3 regions of the Microcystis wesenbergii NRERC-220 genome follow, and region 1 is predicted to be linked to each of the others. Evidence: predicted binding sites of a transcription regulator. Region 1 holds the regulator's gene; each other region holds the start of a gene.
The links. Region 1 encodes NtcA, which controls nitrogen genes in cyanobacteria. Its sites were predicted from a motif close to TTTGTANCNNNNGNTACAAA; they were not measured.

Region 1 (6,372 bases):
TTTATCGATAACGGTGACAATAGCTTGGGGATCAACAATACGAAAAGCACCAAAAGATAACACCTGTCCCCGGAAAATAGCGATTTGTTTTTCCCGCAATTCTTGATAGGTTTGATAGTATTGTTCTAAAACTTCCACTTCCCGCTTAAGAAAAGCCATTTGGGTTTCTAAATCTTTTAATTTTCCCTCGCGCTGTTCCAAAGCTAAATTTTTATCGACGATCGAGCGATCGAGTTCTCCAATGCGTTGATCCCGGCGATCAATTTCTAGCTGTAGGGTTTTTTGCTGGGTTTCCAACTGTTGAAGTCGCGCTTGTCTGGCCGTTAATAACTTTTGTTGATTAGCCAACTCTTTATCTCTAACTTGAACGGTGGTTTGTAGTTGATTGATCTGACTAGAAAGAATTGATTTTTGTTGGGACAATTGATCTCGTTGACTGATTAACTGTGCCTTTTGATTAGTTAAAATAACTCGTTCATTGTTTAAATTAGCCACTTCCTTCCGAAACTTTTCCAACTGTCCCGAAACTAATCGCAAACGTTGACGAGAAGCTTGATAATTTTTGTTAAGAACCTCTAGACGTTTCTGCACGGCTATCTGTTCACTTTTAGCCGTTTTTAAAGCCTTTTCCACCTGATTTTTTTGTTCGGTGGTTTTTCTTACCTGACTTTCCAAATCCTTAATAGCGGCACGACGTTCATTTAAAAGACGATCCAGTTCAAAAACCCCTTGACGCAGGGATTTACTAGAAGCAAACAAGACAATTAAAGTGGAGCCGGCGATCAAAATTCCCGTTACAATCGTCATTAAAGTTGCGGTTTGTTTCGGACGCAGATTAAATAAACGCATCCTTTTCTTACCGATACGGCTCCCTATGCGATCGCCAACCGCCGCTATCAGACCACCTAAAACCACGATGGCCAAAACCAAAATATAAGCGCTAGTCATCCAGAATTTAAGTAAATTGTTGACTGAGAGCGACGGGATTATGGACGGTAATTTTCTTCTTGTAAATTGAGACCATTTCTTGATCCCGCAGCTCTCCCAATAAACGGGTGACAGTGACGCGGGTAGAACCGATCGCTTCTGCGATCGCTTGGTGAGACAATTTTAGATCCACCCGGATGCCATCGGTGGTGGGAACCCCAAAATCACGACAGAGAATCAATAAAAAACTGACCAAACGGGAACCCATATCCCGGTGAGCCAAGGTTTCGATCATCATTTCCGTTTGCAGAATCCGCGAGGACAACCCCTGCAACATCAACATTGATAAATCGGGATTATTGCGGAGGGATCTTTCTACCTGATCGATCGGGGCCGAGAGTAATTCTACCGGAGTAAAAGCCACGGCATGATAAAAACGATCCGATCGCTGGCCGGTGAGTAAGGATAGCACACCAAAGACGCTATTTTCCCGCAGTAGAGCCACGGTAATTTCTTCTCCCGCTTCATAGACTCGCGACAACTTAACGGCTCCTTTCAGCAAAAAATAGACTCTTTCGGCGGGATCTCCAGGGAAAAAGATCGTTTTGCCACGCTCGAACAATTCCACCACCGGGGGGAAATTGCCGCTGCCGATTCGACGGAACACATCTGCTAGGGGTTTGTCTTGTATTAGGGATAAGTCCATCTCACATCCAAAAAAGGGGAAAATTGTTTTTATTATGCAACGAGTGTCACCTCTATTAAACATAACCGCTCCCTAAACTGGGAAAAGTTTTGGGCGCTTTTTGCCAGACAATGGGGGAGGGGTGATCATTGCTGCCCCTTTATCTGTATCCCTATTATACCGAATCTCGCTGGGGTCGGCTATTGGGGAGATTTTTGTAAGAGAAACGAGAACTATGTTAGATTTAACGGGAAAAAACGCCCTAGTGACGGGGATTGCCAATAATCGCTCGATCGCTTGGGGAATTGCCCAACAACTCCATCAAGCTGGTGCAAATATCGGTGTCACCTATCTCCCCGACGAAAAAGGCCGTTTTGAGAAAAAAGTGCGAGAATTGGCCGATGAACTTAATCCCGCTTTTTATGTCCCCTGCGATGTCCAAAATGACCAACAGGTAGAAGATACTTTCGCTACAGTGGCGGAAAAATGGGGCAAACTGGATATTTTGATTCACTGTCTCGCTTTTGCCGATAAAGAGGGTTTAACGGGCGATTTTACCGCCATCCCTCGGGAAGCTTTCACTAAATCCCTAGATATTAGCACTTTTTCCCTAACCCGTCTAGCGCGATCAGCTAAACCTTTGATGACGGCAGGGGGAAGTATTATCACTCTTACCTATCTCGGCGGTGTCAAGGTAATTCCTAACTATAATTTAATGGGGGTGGCAAAAGCCGGTTTAGAAATGAGTGTTCGCTATTTAGCCGCGGAATTAGGTGGCCAAAAGATCCGAGTTAATGGTATTTCCGCCGGTCCAATTCGCACCTTGGCATCTTCGGCCGTGGGGGGAATTCTTGATATGATCCATCATGTGGAAGAAATCGCTCCTTTACATCGCACGGTGACACAAATTGAAGTGGGAAATACGGCCGCTTTTTTAGCCAGTGATCTTGCTAGTGGTATTACCGGTCAGATTATTTATGTAGATTCCGGTTACGAAATTATGGGAATGTAGTTTTAAGTAGGTAGGTGTTAAAAACCATCAGCGCCCCCCTTATTAAGGGTAGTAGGGTTGATTCATGAATCAACCCTACTATGAATCAACCCTACTATGAATCAACCCTAGGATCAAGGGGGTATCAAAGGCGAAATCTATCTTCAATTTAATTGAAACGACTATCATAAAAGACTATGATCGTGTTTGTTGCGAAGTTGCTGAAGAGTCTTGCGATCGCTCTCTAGATCGACTTCATTGTAATGTAAATCGGCATCATGGTTTTTCAAAAAAGCATCCACCACCCAACGAGAAGATAGACCTAAAATACTTCCGACCTCGGCACTGGTGATTTTTTCCGCTCGGTAGGCCTGCACCACCAAAGCCTCTAAAATTTCACGGGTAAGATTATTGTAGTTGTAATGTTGAAGCAATTCATCGGGAATATCGATAGTAATTTTCATGATTTAGCTTCCTTTTTTTTGGGTTTACCGATAATTTTTATAGAACTTAGGTTGAGTTGAAGCATGAAACCTAACACCTTAGTAATCGTCCAATTTCTTTGAGCGATCGCTGTAGATATTCTGGCAAGGGTTCAGTCTGCTGTGCGAGGGCAATTAGCAGCGCTTCAAGATCGATAATTGTTTTGGGAATTTCCATAAGTTAGTCCTGTCCAGTCAGGGTATAGGCTGCCCAATGGTAAGGATCGCTGTATTCTGTTAGTTGATCTAGCCCTATTTTACCCAGAGAACAAATCGCCCACCCTCGGTCAGACTAAGCTTGATGGTCATCGGATTTAATGGCTACCGCTTGGTAGTAAGAGGCGATCGCTTCTGCAAATCTGCCTAAATTACCTAACGCAAACCCTCGGTCAGACTAAGCTTGATGCAAATCGGGTTTAATTTCTAAAGCTCGAACGCAGGAGGCGATCGCTTCTCCAAATCTGCCTAAATTATATAACGCAATCCCTCGGTTGTTCCAAGCATCAGGGTCATCGGGTTTAATTTCTAAAGCTCGATCAAAGGATGCGATCGCTTGTTCAAATCTGCCTAAATTACCTAACGCAACCCCTCGGTTGTTCCAAGCTTCATGGTCATCGGGTTTAATTTCTAAAGCTCGATCGTAGGATGCGATCGCTTCTGCAAATCTGCCTAAATTACCCAACGCAAACCCTCGGTCAGACTAAGCTTGATGCAAATCGGGTTTAATTTCTAAAGCTCGAACGCAGGAGGCGATCGCTTCTCCAAATCTGCCTAAATTATATAACGCAATCCCTCGGTTGTTCCAAGCATCAGGGTCATCGGGTTTAATTTCTAAAGCTCGATCAAAGGATGCGATCGCTTCTGCCCATCTGCCTAGATTAGCTAACGCATTCCCTCGGTTGTACCAAGCTAGATGGAAATCGGGTTTAATTTCTAAAGCTTTGTCGTAAGATGCGATCTCTTCTGCCCATCTGCCTGAATTAGCTAACGCATTCCCTCGGTTGTTCCAAGCTTCATGGAAATCGGGTTTAATGGCTAAAGCTTGATCGTAGGATGCGATCGCTTGTTCAAATCTGCCTAAATTACCTAACGCAACCCCTCGGTTGTTCCAAGCTTGATGGTCATCGGGTTTAATTTCTAAAGCTCGATCGTAGGATGCGATCGCTTGTTCAAATCTGCCTAAATTACCTAACGCAACCCCTCGGTTGTACCAAGCTTGATGGAAATCGGGTTTAATTTCTAAAGCTCGATCGTAGGATGCGATCGCTTGTTCAAATCTGCCTAAATTACCTAACGCAACCCCTCGGTTGTACCAAGCTTCATGGTCATCGGGTTTAAATTCTAAAGCTTTATCGAAGGATGCGAGCGCTTCTGCCAATCTGCCTAAATTACCTAACGCAACCCCTCGGCCGTACCAAGCTTCATGCTGATCGGGTTTAATTTCTAAAGCTTTGTCGTAAGATGCGATCGCTTGTTCAAATCTGCCTAAATTACCTAACGCAACCCCTCGGTTGTACCAAGCTTCATGGTCATCGGGTTTAATTTCTAAAGCTCGATCGTAGGATGCGATCGCGTCTTCAAATCTGCCTAAATTAGCTAACGCAATCCCTCGGTTGTACCAAGCATCATGCTTATCGGGTTTAATTTCTAAAGCTCGATCGTAGGATGCGATCGCGCCGATAAAATCCCCATTCATGTATTTCTGGTTTCCTTGCTCAAACCAGAATTCGGCATCCTGAACCACTTCCGTTAAATCCGTCTCCTTTGAGCCTAGATTTTCCCCCTCCACACCGGAAACATCCCTCACCGCGTCGCGCAACTGGAGGCTAATCCGTTGGGACACTTCCCCCAGATTTCCCGTCATCACCTTGCCTAAAGCCGCCAGATCCCGCCCCAAAGTTTGATAATCTTCTGGATACTGTAGCCATTCCTCGCTTTTGACCCCTAGCCACTGCGCCAGCTTTTTATCGTCACAATGGCGACTGTGTAGCCATTCCCGTAACCCGTCGGTAGTGGTTCCCGCCGCCACCTGCTCGAATAACCCCATCAATATCCCTTCATATTCCCCATCGCTGGGTTCTGGAGGAGTATTTTTGACTTCTTTGGGGTTAATTGCCTTTGGACTGCCAATAAAGAGCGATTTTAGCCAATTCCAGAGCTTTTTTAGTAAGGATAGCATCGAAGAAAGGGGGAAAGGAAGATAAGGAAATTATATCTCTACTGCCGAAAGTCGTCCCTCTACTGGTTCAAATTCGTCCTCTAGTAGCCAATTTTCCGCTTCCTCGTAACTCGCACCGGTAAATACCACCTGATAACTCTCAGAGGGATCGTAAACGCGATAGTTTCCTGAAGATTCAGCGAGTAAAAGCAAGATATAGGGGGGAGATAGCAGCGGATCGATCCAAACCTCGGCAAAATTGGCGTTGTCAAATTGAAAGATGCTCCGAATCAGCACTGGAACTGAAATTACTTTGACTTGCCCTGAGCTAAGTGGAATTAGCTCTACAATCGGCGTAGGGCTAATTCATGAATTAGCCCTACAATTGGCGTTGTCAAATTGAAAGATGCTCCGAATCAGCACCGGAACTGAAATTACTTTGACTTGCCCTGAGCTAAGTGGAATTAGCTCTACATCGGCGTAGGGCTAATTCATGAATTAGCCCTACAATTGGCGTTGTCAAATTGAAAGATGCTCCGAATCAGCACCGGAACTGAAATTACTTTGACTTGCCCTGAGCTAAGTGGAATTAGCTCTACATCGGCGTAGGGCTAATTCATGAATTAGCCCTACAATTGGCGTTGTCAAATTGAGAGATGCTCCGAATCAGCACCGGAGCATTGCATCTTTCCTCTTCTGATCTGACAACGCCGCAAAATTCCAATTATTATCGGTTAGGTTAGCTGCGAGGGATAACGTCCTAGGGGTTTTCTGCATCGATCCAATGTTTTCTAGAATGGGGAGAGAATTAATTGCCATCGATCCATGATTCAGAGTATCTCGTCCTCTTGGTTGTCTGAGTATTCCTCGGCAGTTGCCGCAGGAATTTGCGCTATTTTAGTCTTTTTTGGTTGGTTATGCCTACACTTTAATCTGATCGGCCCGGCTTTCATCCTACTAGCGATCGCATATCTGGTGGGAGGATACGAGAGTACCCAAGCAGGATTAACGACTTTATTCGAGGAAAAAGAACTGGATGTGGACCTGTTAATGATTGTAGCGGCGTTAGGGGCGGCGATTTTGGGACTCTGGGATAGTAATTACTATCTAATCATCGATGGAGCCGTTT
Region 2 (6,372 bases), 2.4 Mb from region 1:
GTACAGTTGCAAAAATTTGAGGTAGGAACGGTTTTTAATGGCCGACCTCAACCCAATTTAACCATCGGGGAATTACTTCGTAAACAAGCCCAATTTAAAGCTAAGTAACGATTCCCATCTGGAAAATATATAAGGATTTTCCTGCTCCTATCTGCCCCCTACTATAGCAAGAGGTTTGCCAATTTAAAGCAACAGAGATACAGAAAAAAAAGAGGGGATAAACCCCCCATTCAGCGTATCAATAAACTTGTTAAGTAGCTAGACACAATTAATTACACATATCTAACTACTTTTTGCCTTTTGCCTTTTGCCTTTTGCCCATCTTAACCAAGAAATTAATTTTGCACGACTACTTAATTAACCCTTCGGTGTCGCCCCAAATTGTTCGATGAGGATAGAAGTTAACAGCGATTTTAGATCTTCACAGGGAATCCCTTTTTGTACACAGCTGCCCAGGTGGGCATCTTTACCCACTTTACCCCCCATGTAGAGGTCAACTCCTTCCACGGTTTTGCCGTCTTTGCGCGCTTTTGTCCCCATCAAACCGATATCGGCCACTTGGGGTTGTCCGCAGGAGTTAGGGCAACCGGTCCAGTGCATACGCACACCCTGGGGAATATTTAATTCGGCATCTAACTGACGAATCAAGTCCACAGCCTTATTTTTGGTTTCAATCAGGGCAAAATTGCAGAATTGCGCCCCCGTGCAAGAAACGAGCGCTCGTTGTAAAGGAGTGGGATTGGGGGTAAACTTAGCCAGTAAAGGCTCGGTTAAAAGAGTCGCCATATTTTCAGCCGCTATATTGGGAATAATCACGTTTTGTTCCACGGTTAAACGTAATTCTCCGCTACCATACACTTCGGCAATCCGGGCTAAATCGAACATATCATCGGCAAATAGACGACCAACGGGAATACAAAGACCGATATAGCTCAATCCCTCCTGTTTTTGGGGAAAAACTCCTAAATGATCTCGTTTTTCCCAGTCAATAGCGTCTTTTTCTGCTGCCGTTGCCAAGGGATAACCTAGGTGATTAGCCACCCGAGTGCGGAATTCCTCAATTCCCCACTCATCAATTAACCACATTAAACGGGATTTTTGACGATTGGCACGCAATCCGTTATCGCGGTAAACTTCCAAAATCCCTCGGCATAAATCCACCACTTCCTGATTCGGTCTCACCCAAACATTCATGGGAATTGCCGCTTCACAGCGTTTAGCCGAGAAAAAGCCGCCCACCACGACATTAAAGCCTAATTCTCCCTCTTTATAGGCAGGAACAAAGGCAATATCGTTAATTTCCGCATGAACCGAATTATCCCGGCCCCCCTCGATGGCAATATTAAATTTGCGGGGCAGATTGGTAAATTGATAATTACCTTGACCGTAGTTGGTAATCATATCTTGGACTTTTTGGACTAATTCCCTGGTGTCAATTAATTCATCCGCGTCTAGTCCCGCCATGGGTGAACCGGTAATATTTCTAACATTATCCATGCCCGATTGTACCGAAGTCATGCCCACGGATTTTAGTCGTTGGAAAATATCAGGAATATCTTCGATACGAATACCGCGTAATTGTAGGTTTTGACGAGTAGTAATATCGGCATTGCCATCATCGCCGTAACGCTGCACGATTTCCCCTAAAACTCGCATTTGCTCACTACTGAGAATGCCGTTAGGAATCCGCAAACGCATCATAAATTTGCCCGGGGTGACGGGACGATAAAAAACCCCCACCCATTTTAAGCGATGTTCTAAATCGGTTTTATCCATCGCTTCCCAACCGATTTGGGCAAAATGATCTAGTTCATCTTTAATGGCTAATCCGTCTTTTTCGGCTTTAAATTTCTCGAATTTATTGAGAGTTGTTCCATCTTTTTCAGGTGCTTGTACCACGAATCTATCTCCTTACTGGTCTGTGGGTGTAATTGTTCTAGTTGGTGCGGGTTAGAAATGAAGAAATCGGGATTTAACAATAAGTATTCTTTAAAATACCGTCGTCATTAGCAAAAATTTAGTAATTTACCTAGTCTCTATTTGTTATTTAATTCTTTTTAACTTGGATAATTTTGTATTGTCTGTAACAGAAATCCTTTAACCATCGTGTTTAAGGATTTCTGTCATGCAGTAAGTGCATTGAGATGGGGTGTGGGGTGTGGGGTGTAGGGTGTGGGGTGTGGGCTTCGGCCGTGAGCTCAGCGTTCGACAAAAGCTCACGGCCGAAGCCTGTCTCCTGTCTCCTCTGAATTGTCCTAGGTGAGAAACTTAACCAACTCCTCTAATTTTTGCCAAGCTAACCCACTGGCTAAAATCTCGCGAGCGAGGGCGAAACCGGCAGCATGATCGCCAAAAGTGACCTTTTCTGCCACCTGTAGGGCAAGAGAGGCATTAATCGCCACAGCATCCCGTTGAGGCGGCGTTCCCCCCCCTTGCAGGACATTTTTGAGGATTTCGGCATTTTCTGGCACTTCCCCGCCTTTAAGGGCATTTAAACTGGCTCTGGGGATAGTAATTGACAAGGGATCGATCGCCGACGAAATCACCTCGCCATTATTTAATAAAGCCATATCGGTCAGATCTCCTAACCCCACCTCGTCGAGTTTTTCCCGGCCGTGAACAATAATCGCCTTTGGGGTTCCCATTTGTGCTAAAGCTGTGGCCATGGGGGTGAGAAATTGCCGGTCATAAACACCGATAACTTGACCTGTGGGACGGAGAGGATTAACTAGAGGGCCCAGAAGATTAAAAACCGTGCGAACTTTCAGGGTTTTGCGGAGATTAGCCACACTTTTCAGGGCTGGATGCCAACCGGGGGCAAAAAGAAAGGTCACTCCCACCCCATCTAAAGCCGCCGCTACTTTCTCGCTAGGGGCGCTTAAATTAACCCCAAGATATTCTAAAACATCGGCCGAACCGACTTTACTGGAGGCCGAGCGATTGCCGTGTTTAGCCACTTTTACGCCCCCGGCGGCCGCCACAAAAGCCACGGCAGTGGAAATATTAAAGGTTGAGGCCCCGTCACCGCCGGTGCCACAGGTATCGATAACGGGAGTAGTATGGGGTTTAGGGTCTTCTAAGCGAGATTGTTGCCGTAAAACTCCGGCCATTCCCGCTAATTCGGCGGCCGAGACTCCTTTTGCTTGCAAAGCCGCTAAAATCGCCCCCGATAAAACTTCGGGAATCTGGCCGTTTAACCATCCGGTCATTAATTCTTCAGCTTGGTTAAGGGAAAGGGATTTTTGATCGAGTATTTGCTGCAGTAGGTTTGGCCAGTCTGGAGTGGTCATCGCTGTTCCATTGGTGTGGGGATGGGGCGATATACTATCATAGCGGTTTGTCTGGAGAATTGATCGCTCCTAGTAATTTTTACTTTAAATCGAGCAAACCCTGTTCTTTTAACTTAGGATTAAAACGAATTTCCATCTGTACTCCCCGTTTTTCTAGGGTTGATAAAATATCGTTTTCTACTCGTCTGGATACCTGTTTTAATAACTTGATTTGCCCTACTTCGTCAGCACTTTGATAAATTTCTTTTTCTGTCTCAGTCATGGCTAATTTAGCATCAATTGGTTCTGTCCAGAGTTTTTCATTGCCGATTACTGCCTGACTTTCTCTTAGCCAAGCTTGTTTAATCGATTCGAGAATCGTCCGATTAGGACGCTCGATCAACTGTATTTTTAGCCAATAACAAGCTTGGGGCTGTCGGGCAAGATGTTGTTTTAAACTGAGATAAATATCACGAGAATAGCCGACAAACTCTAAGACTTGTTCTCGCTCAAAAATGGCATAAACCCCGATTTTTCCCTGGAAATCAACACAGATATTACCGGTGGTATCTAGGTAGGGAATATATTCTAATTGTTCGAGATTAGCAAAAGTATCAGACTCATTCATAATTAATCGTCGCTAATTGGTTGGAGATAAGTAGGTAGGTGTTAAAAACTTTCAGATACCCCGCTGATCAAGTAGGGTTGATTCAAGGTAGGGTTGATTCAAGGTAGGGTTGATTCAAGGTAGGGTTGATTCAAGGTAGGGTTGATTCAAGGTAGGGTTGATTCAAGGTAGGGTTGATTCATGAATCAACCCTACCCGTTTAAAATTGTACCAAAAAGTTTTAGGCTAAATTAGTCCCCAAAAATGATCAATTCTCAATGCCTACTGCTTCTCTTAACGAAATTGTTCACGCGGCCCTAAGTGGTCAAGTGGTTTCTTTTCCCACGGATACAGTCCCCGCTTTAGCGGTTTCTCCCCCCTATGCTGCCTTAGTTTTTGCCGCTAAAAAACGGACTTTTGATAAACCTTTAATTCTCATGGCGGCCTCAGCAGCAGATTTATGGGATTATGTCAAGGGAAATCAGGAAGAAAGGGAAATTTGGCGGCAAATGACCGAAAAACACTGGCCCGGCTCCCTAACTTTGGTTTTACCTGCTTCTGAAAAAGTACCAAAAGTTCTTAACCCTAAGGATACTAGCACGATTGGTATCCGAGTTCCCGCTCATGCGATCGCAAGAGAAATTCTTGGTCGAACTGGTGTTTTAGCGACCACAAGTGCTAATCTGTCAGGACAAGAGCCTTTATTGACTCCAGAAGCGATTATGACTACTTTTCCCTCGGTGACGGTGTTAGCTCCCACAGAAAGGCAAGCATGGGGAATAATCAATAGTGGACAACCCTCCACCGTCGCGCGTTGGCAATGTCAAAGATGGGATATCTTACGACAAGGGGCAGTTTTTCTGTAAATATGGACGATATTGACGCTTTAAAACGGGAATTACAGCAAACTCGCCTCGCTTATCACATGGCTGTGGCAATTAATCACCTCAAAAGCAGTTTTTTGGGACGGGTTGCCCACGAATTGCGATCGCCATTGAGCAGTATGATCAGTCTCCATCAAATGATTCTCGCCGATCTTTGCGAAAGTCCGGCCGAAGAAAGGGAATTTATCGCCCAGGGGCAACTGGCGGGCCGTAAACTGATGGCAATGCTCGATGAGATGATTAATCTCTCGAAGCTAGAGTCTGGTACTATACCTCTGGAGCGAGAAATTTTTTCTTTAACTAAACTCTGGCAAGATTGGGCAAGTTTAACCTATTTACAGGCAGCTAATCGCAATATTAAGCTTAAATTTAGTCCTTTAACCGATGATATTGCTATTATTGCCGATTATCAACGTTTATCCTCCGCTTTTGTCCTTCTCGTCGATGCAGCGATTGCCAACTTAGCGAGTGGCTCTATTTGTATATCGGTAAGCACTCTTGACGAGAAAAAAGTCACTATTAGTCTAGAATTTCCGGGTGAAATCCCTCTTTGGCAAATGCCAGAAATTTCCCCTTTGAGTTTAGAATCAAAGCCGGAAGAAGTAAAACAATTTACTCAAGCTCTCGGTCTTTCTCCCGGTCTTAAATTCCAGTTAGCGAAGGGAATTATCGAAGTATCGGGGGGGGAAATGAGCTTAGATCAAATCGATAACAATAGTCAGGACAAGCTCACAGAGATCGTTTTTTCTTTACCTCGATCGCCGGACAGGAAAACTCCTCGGGATAACGATTAAATAATACCATTGTCGTCGTGGCGTTGCTTTGGAAACCAATGCGCTGGTAAAATTTTTCTTGGTTAGTAGTCATCAAATAGACTCTTTCCACCCGATTTATTCGGGGATGGGCCAAAACTGTTTCTACTAATTTACGCCCTAAACCCGCTCCCTGATAATCGGGATGAACGATCACATCCCAAATAGTTGCCCGATAAATGCCGTCAGAAATGGCGCGAGCAAAACCAATTAATTGCGGATCATTCCACACCGTCACCACCGGATCACTATAGTCAATTGCGGTTTCTAAATCTTCTAAACGGCGATCAATTGCCCAAAATGCGGTTAAATTAAATAATTCTCGTAGTTGCAATAGATCTATCTTGCTTTTATCCTCGTCAAACTGAATCTGACTACAATCAATCATGATATTTCCTTAGTCTAAGACTAAAAAATAGGGGAAGATATAGGGACGAGAAAGAGGATTCATGCTCCCTCGGGCTAATTTATGAGCAATTTTCCCTAATCTATTGTGTTTGATTATACTAAATGTCTAAGATAATCTCTAGTTGATTTATCGTGATTTCTTGACAAGTTATTAATCAGTGATCAGTGATCAGTTATCAGTGATCAGATGAGAGTTTTCAGTTCACCTGATGGTTCTTCGGTTTGTGTGATGCAATGGACGGAGTTCTAAGGGATGAAATCCTTACAGAGAAAGGCATTCTGCGATTTTTGTCAATTTCGCTCTAGAACGAACTAATCAATTAACTCTCTTGTCAAATAAGGATTTAGTCGATTTAGGCCACCTGATCGAACCATACCAAGTAACGAAGAAC
Region 3 (6,372 bases), 3.1 Mb from region 1:
TCCTATCTATTCTAACCTCGATCGCATCGCCAATATTTAGGTGTAATTGCTTTTGGGCGCTACCACTATTGACGGCAATTTCTAACCCCCCGTGACTACCGATAAAAGCGACTATTTCTCCGGAAGGAACATCACTGTAGGTGTTTTTTGCGGGGATAATTTTTGGCCCCAACTGCACTGACCAATTTTTTCCCTCTAGGAGATAATCGGGAATATTGCTGATTAAATTGCCGAAAATGTCAATATATTGAATTTGACCCCTGATTTTATCTTCCTCGATTTGCGGAACAGCGATCGCTAATTGTTGCAAGCTATCGGGATCAATAATCTCACCTAACATTTCTAGGGGTACTCCCCGGGACAAATAAGCGGCCACAGGAGCAAAAACATCACGACCGTGAAAAGTAGTGCTAGGGTTAGGGGTGCGCCAATAGGAAGAATTATTGAGATTAACGGCGGATATAGCGGTAGATTGGCTTAAAATGCCACTAAATAAACCATTATCTGGACCAACTAAATAACCACCGGCAAAACGAATCCCTACCCCGCGTCTTTTGCTTCCTACCCCCGGATCTATAACTGCCAGATGAATAGTGCCTTGGGGAAAATATTGATAGGCATTCAGGAGGATAAAACGACCAGCGTAAAGGTCTTGGGGCGAAATTTGATGATTCAGGTCGATAGTGCGAGCATGGGGGGCAATTCCCGCTATTACTCCCTTGATAATGCCCACATAACCGTCCCGTAGTCCAAAATCGCTAGTAAGGGTTATCAGTGCCTGTTCCGTCATTGACTTGTCACTAAGGTGGCCAACAGCTTTAATAAATCTTAACGCTAAATTCAGTAGCTAAAGATACAGTTTACCAAGGAGAATGTTATGATTTAGATATAAGGTAAGTTAAGTCGCTCAAAAGTCTGTCCATCATGAACAAAAATCGTCAGCAAGTCCTAACACAGGCCACCGTCGCTCATAGAGAAACACTCCGCAGAAATTTACAACACCGACTGGAAGTAGCTAGAGCGCAGGGAAATGAAGCTTTAGTACGTCAATTGGAAGCAGAGGCGGCCTATTTACACCTTCGTTAGATTTAATCGGTGTTTAGTCATAGTCTAGTTGTCGGTTTCTAGTGATCGGTATGCCGATCACTTTTTTTGGGCGAATTTTTTTTAATTGCTGATATCTTAACTGGCAATCCCTAAAATAGAAAGAATAGTAGTTTACAGATCAAATAATTATGGCTTTTTTCCGGCAATATATCGCCCCGCTCCTGACTATCTTCGTGTTTTTAGTTGCTCTGGTTGCCACTGGCATCCGGATTTTTTTACCGGCAGATTTAGCCGCACCCGCTCCGATCGAGCCATCCCTGGGCATAATTTTCTCTTATCCTTGGCATGGCTAACCTTCCCGAAGATTATCGGCTGCGACTGGGAAAACCGAGCGATCGCTATCTACTAATTAATTTTCTCACCCGCACCTATGAAGAATTTTTTCCCGAACAAAAAAACCTCTCCCATCTAGCTGATACAGTCAGACAGTTTTTTTGCCTCGATACTCCCCTGTGGATCGTCGAAGCACAACAAACGGCGATCGCTTGTCTCTGGATGGGGAGCGCCGTCGATCAGGTGACAGGCGATCGCTATGGTCATATTTTCCTAATTTACGTCGATCCCCAGCATCGTCGCCAAGGTATCGCCAGCGCACTAATCGATCGAGCTAAGGATTGGGCAAAAAGTCGCGGACAAACCCGCATCGGTTTACAAGTCTTCATCAATAACGACAATGCTCTCAATCTCTACCAAAATCTCGGCTTTCAAACTCGCTCTTTGCTGATGTTGAAAAATATTTAAAAACTTTCAGGAGACAGGAGACAGGAGTTAGGAGACAGGAGACAGGAGTTAGGAGTCAGTCCCGATGAAAAAATTTTCACCCCCACAGATGAAAGAGGTTTCCTTCCCCACACCCGTTCGGACCTCGGCGTGAGCTCGGTCGAACGCTGAGCTCACGGCCGAAGCCCACACCCCACACCCCACACCCTACTGATTACTGTTCACTGATCACTGAAAAGCCGCCAACCCCTGACTCATCAAGGATTACTCAGGATACTGATGCGGACTTTTTCACCATTTTGCAAAGGTTTACTACTATTGACGACGAAACGCTCCCCCGGTTCAAGTCCAGTGAGAATTTCTACTTGACCGTCGAGCGCTTGACCGAGACGAACGGGACGTTTTTGCACTTGCGAGTTAGACTCGGAAAGGACGAAAATGGCCGAGGATTCCCCCTGACCGACAATTGCTGTTTCGGGAACAATCACCTGAGGGGCAGAATTATTATTAAACCGCACCCGGGCCAATAATCCCCCTTTGATTAAACCATCCCCATTGGGTAGAGCAATCTCCACGGGAATCCGCCGGGCCGTGCCTTGGCTGAGGGGAAAAATCCTGGTGATGCGACCGGAAAAATTTCTCTCACCGAAAGCATCAAGACTGACATTAACCGTTTGTCCTAAATTAATCGTTTTTAAATCCAATTCCGATAATAATACTACCACCTTGACCTGTTTAAAATCACCAATTTTGAGGACTTCATCGCCGATACTGACTAAATCCCCCGGCTCTTTCAGTTTTTCGATCACTATCCCCGTCGCTGGTGATTTAAGAATAGCGTAGGCCTGACGTTGTTGTTCCTGAGCGATGACCGATTTTTGGGCGGCAATTCTGCCGATAATTGCCGCCACTACCTGCTCCTCGACTTTAATTCTTGATCGCCCGCTATTAACGGCTTTTAAAGCCACTGCCGCCGTAGTTTGGGCTGTTTCGCCCTGTTGCAGGGGAATCGCCCCTTCTAGGGCTAATTTTTGCAGGCGCTCGGCATCATTTTTGGCCTGTTGGTATTGTAGTTGTAGGCGCTCCACTTCAATTTCAGCGTTACTGACTTCAATTCTCGCCCGGGCTAATTCTGCTTCTAGAGACGATAGGGCAGCCTTTTCTTGTCGGACAACGGTGGCAAGGAGACGATCATCAACACGAGCGAGGATTTGCCCTAATTGCACCTCATCTCCCACATCGACGAGGAGATTGAGTAACTGACCCGTGGCTTGCGATCGCAGAGAAACGACTTTTAAAGGTCGGGTAGTTCCCGTGTAATCGAGATTGCGTCCGCTGGTTGCCGGTTTAGCCGTGGTGACGTTGACGGTAGTAGTACGGGCTGCTGGTGGCGGTGGTTGGGTTTCTGTCTGGGGAGAACAACTCGCACTTAAGGATAAGATAACCAGAGCGGAAAGGATAATCGGAGTCGATCCCATGGGGATAGTCCTAGTAGAAAGCCGCTTTTGAGTCGATGGTCGCTTATTCTTCGTCCCAAGCTTCTACCGCTACCACTTCGCTGAGAGGGTCTTGCATGGAGAAACCGAAATCGAGCAACTCTTGCTTCCAGTATACCCACTCATCTCCGTATAAAAGAGCCAGTTTCCAGATACTATCGCTAGGTTTGACTACTTTTGCATCTATCCACTTGCTAACCTTGCGTTGAAACTTCACCATCGGGTGAGCTACAGCTTGTTTGGTCATAAATTCAATTGCTATGAAAACTTCGGATTCTGCGCTTCCCGACTAAACTAACTCAAGACTAAAACTTTTGCCATTACAAAGGAGCGAGAAGCGCGTTTATTAACTTACTTGTACACCGGCTCTCTGGTTTTAGGCAAGTCTTTTTAACCAAAAGTACGGTAATTACTACTATAGATTACTATAACTGGAGGCCACAATCATGGAACCGATGCCTAGATCGGTGAAAATTTCCAGTAAAAGGGCGTGGGGAAGACGACCATCGATAATATGAGCGGCCTGAACTCCCTGGGCCAGCGATCGCACACAGCAGCCAACTTTGGGAATCATCCCGCCGGCAACGATGCCTTTTTCAATCAACTGCCGGGCCTGTTGGATATCCAATTTAGCCAATAAAGTGGAAGGATCCTTATAATTCTCCAAAATTCCGGCTGTATCGGTCATCAAAATCAGTTTAGCTGCCCCTAAAGCCGCCGCTATTTCTCCAGCTACCGTATCGGCATTGATATTATGAGCTTGGCCGGTTTCATCGGCGGCCACACTGGAAATCACGGGAATATAACCACTATTGACCAAGGATTCGACGACGCTAGTATCGACACTGCTGACTTCTCCCACAAAACCAATGCCCTCTTTACCCACGGGACGGGCAGTGATCAGATTACCATCCTTACCGCATAATCCTACTGCTTTACCGCCGGCTTGATTGATCAGGGCAACAATTTCTTTATTGACGCGCCCCACTAGCACCATTTCTACCACATCCATGGTGTCGGCATCGGTGACGCGTAAACCGTCTTTAAATTGGGGTTCAATGCCTAATTTATCCAGCCAACTATTGATTTCAGGACCGCCGCCGTGGACAATAACGGGACGAACCCCTACACAGGAGAGAAAAACGATATCTCGCATGACCGTGTCTTTGATATCGCTGTTATTCATGGCCGCGCCACCGTATTTAACCACTACGGTACGACCGCGAAATTCTTGAATATAGGGTAGGGCCTCGCTGAGGATTTTCACCCGTTGGGCATCGTTTTCGTGGGTATTATTGTTCATGGGTTTTTTTACCTGTCTGATTCAGTGACCAGTTTAGCGGTTTCGGGTTTGACAAAAACTGTTCACCTTGAACGGATTTCTAGAAAGTCTTAGAGTTACAGAATTTTTCCACGCAACGGACAAAAATCTCCACTCCCATGGCTAACACCGATTCATCAAAATCAAAGCGGGGATGATGGTGGGGATAGGTTAATCCTAATTCGGGATTGGCGGACCCCAAGAAGAAATAACAGCCCGGTACTTCCTGTAAAAAGAAGGACATATCTTCCCCTCCCATGGTTTGACATTCGGGAACGATTCCGGCTGGGGTTTCCACCACTTGTGCGGCGATTGAGCGCACTAATTCCGCCATCTGATCATGATTGATTACCGGGGGATACAATTGCCAGTAATCGAATTGATAACTAGCCCCCTGACTTTGACAGATGCCCGCGATAATTTCTTCCATCCGTTGTCGGAAATAGCCCCCTAACTGGGGATTGAAATAGCGCACTGTCCCACTGAGATTAGCACTATCGGCGATCACGTTTCTAGCGGTTCCCGCCGCTAATTTACCCACAGTCACTACGGCGGCATCGAGGGGGTTGAGGTTGCGGGCGACGATAGTTTGCAAGGCGTTGACGATTTGGGCCGCCACCAGTAGTGAATCGACGGTTTGATGGGGAATTGCCCCGTGGCCGCCCCGGCCTTGAATCTGGAGATCGAAACATTCCACCGCCGCCATTAAGGGACCATTTTTCACGCCCACTGTCCCTAAAGGCATATTATTCCAGAGATGCAGCCCGATAATTCCGTCCACGTCGGGATTTTTCAGCACTCCCCCTTCGATCATCGGTTTCGCCCCCCCCGGCCCCTCTTCGGCGGGTTGGAAAATAATTTTTACTGTCCCCTTGACATCGTGACGGTTTTGTGCTATATAAACTGCCGTGCCGAGGGCGATGGCTGTGTGACCATCGTGACCACAGGCGTGCATTTGGCCCGGATGTTGGGAACGATAGGGGACTTGGTTTTCTTCGGCGATCGGTAGTGCATCCATATCAGCCCGCAGGGCTAAAACTGGCCCCGGTTGACTGCCTGCGATGGTGGCGACAATTCCAGTGCCGGCGATGCCGGTTTGATGGTCAATTCCGTATTTAGTCAGGGTTTGACTGATTAAGGAGGCGGTGAGATGTTCTTGAAAGCCTAGTTCTGGTTTTTGGTGTATTTGTCGGCGCCAGTGGACTAATTGCGGCTGCAGGCAACGAATGGCAAGGCGAATTTGAGCGCAATTTAAGCTATTAGGAACGGGAAAGGAGGAAATCATCAGGTTCGGACGGCTAGATTTTTTGAGCACCGATTTCTAGTTTAACGTCGGTCGTCGGTCGTCGGTCGTCGGTCGTCAGGATTCAGGAGATTGCCTTTATTTATTCTCCCTTCTCCCCACACCCCACACCCCACACCCCACACCCCACACCCCACACCCCACACCCCACACCCTTCTCCCCACACCCCACACCCCACACCCCACACCCTTCTCCCCACACCCCACACCCCACACCCCACACCCCACACCCTTCTCCCCACACCCCACACCCCACACCCTTCTCCCCACACCCCACACCCCACACCCCACACCCTTCTCCCCACTCCCCACTCCCCACACCCCACTCCCCACACCCCACACCCCACTCCCCACTCCCCACTCCCCACTCCCCACTCCCCACTCCCCACTCCCCACTCCCTTCTTTACAAAACTTCATCGTATTT

Region 2: the regulator NtcA is predicted to act here: its motif matches at 2,072-2,091, upstream of RAM70_RS06515 (ferredoxin--nitrite reductase).
Region 3: the regulator NtcA is predicted to act here: its motif matches at 841-860, upstream of pirA (arginine synthesis PII-interacting regulator PirA).

What each region holds. Positions count from the first base shown of each region.
Region 1 covers NZ_JAVSJA010000001.1:3,748,381-3,754,752, reverse strand. Annotated here, with positions in the region: gene RAM70_RS18235 (DUF3084 domain-containing protein) at 1-948, opposite strand, end outside; gene ntcA (global nitrogen regulator NtcA) at 956-1,633, opposite strand; gene fabI (enoyl-ACP reductase FabI) at 1,848-2,624, shown strand; gene RAM70_RS18220 (UPF0175 family protein) at 2,789-3,067, opposite strand; gene RAM70_RS18215 (hypothetical protein) at 3,138-3,263, opposite strand; gene RAM70_RS23105 (tetratricopeptide repeat protein) at 3,480-3,767, opposite strand; partial or broken gene RAM70_RS18205 (tetratricopeptide repeat protein) at 3,810-5,264, opposite strand; gene RAM70_RS18200 (hypothetical protein) at 5,295-5,540, opposite strand; gene RAM70_RS18195 (heavy metal translocating P-type ATPase) at 6,069-6,372, shown strand, end outside.
Region 2 covers NZ_JAVSJA010000001.1:1,350,103-1,356,474, forward strand. Annotated here, with positions in the region: gene RAM70_RS06510 (PstS family phosphate ABC transporter substrate-binding protein) at 1-108, shown strand, start outside; gene RAM70_RS06515 (ferredoxin--nitrite reductase) at 358-1,899, opposite strand; gene trpD (anthranilate phosphoribosyltransferase) at 2,256-3,290, opposite strand; gene RAM70_RS06525 (GIY-YIG nuclease family protein) at 3,370-3,897, opposite strand; gene RAM70_RS06530 (L-threonylcarbamoyladenylate synthase) at 4,155-4,742, shown strand; gene RAM70_RS06535 (sensor histidine kinase) at 4,697-5,554, shown strand; gene RAM70_RS06540 (GNAT family N-acetyltransferase) at 5,490-5,960, opposite strand.
Region 3 covers NZ_JAVSJA010000001.1:618,608-624,979, reverse strand. Annotated here, with positions in the region: gene RAM70_RS03165 (SAM hydrolase/SAM-dependent halogenase family protein) at 1-790, opposite strand, end outside; gene pirA (arginine synthesis PII-interacting regulator PirA) at 925-1,086, shown strand; gene RAM70_RS03155 (DUF8624 family small hydrophobic protein) at 1,236-1,400, shown strand; gene RAM70_RS03150 (GNAT family N-acetyltransferase) at 1,393-1,848, shown strand; gene RAM70_RS03145 (efflux RND transporter periplasmic adaptor subunit) at 2,085-3,305, opposite strand; gene RAM70_RS03140 (DUF4327 family protein) at 3,349-3,570, opposite strand; gene argB (acetylglutamate kinase) at 3,739-4,626, opposite strand; gene RAM70_RS03130 (M20 metallopeptidase family protein) at 4,706-5,929, opposite strand.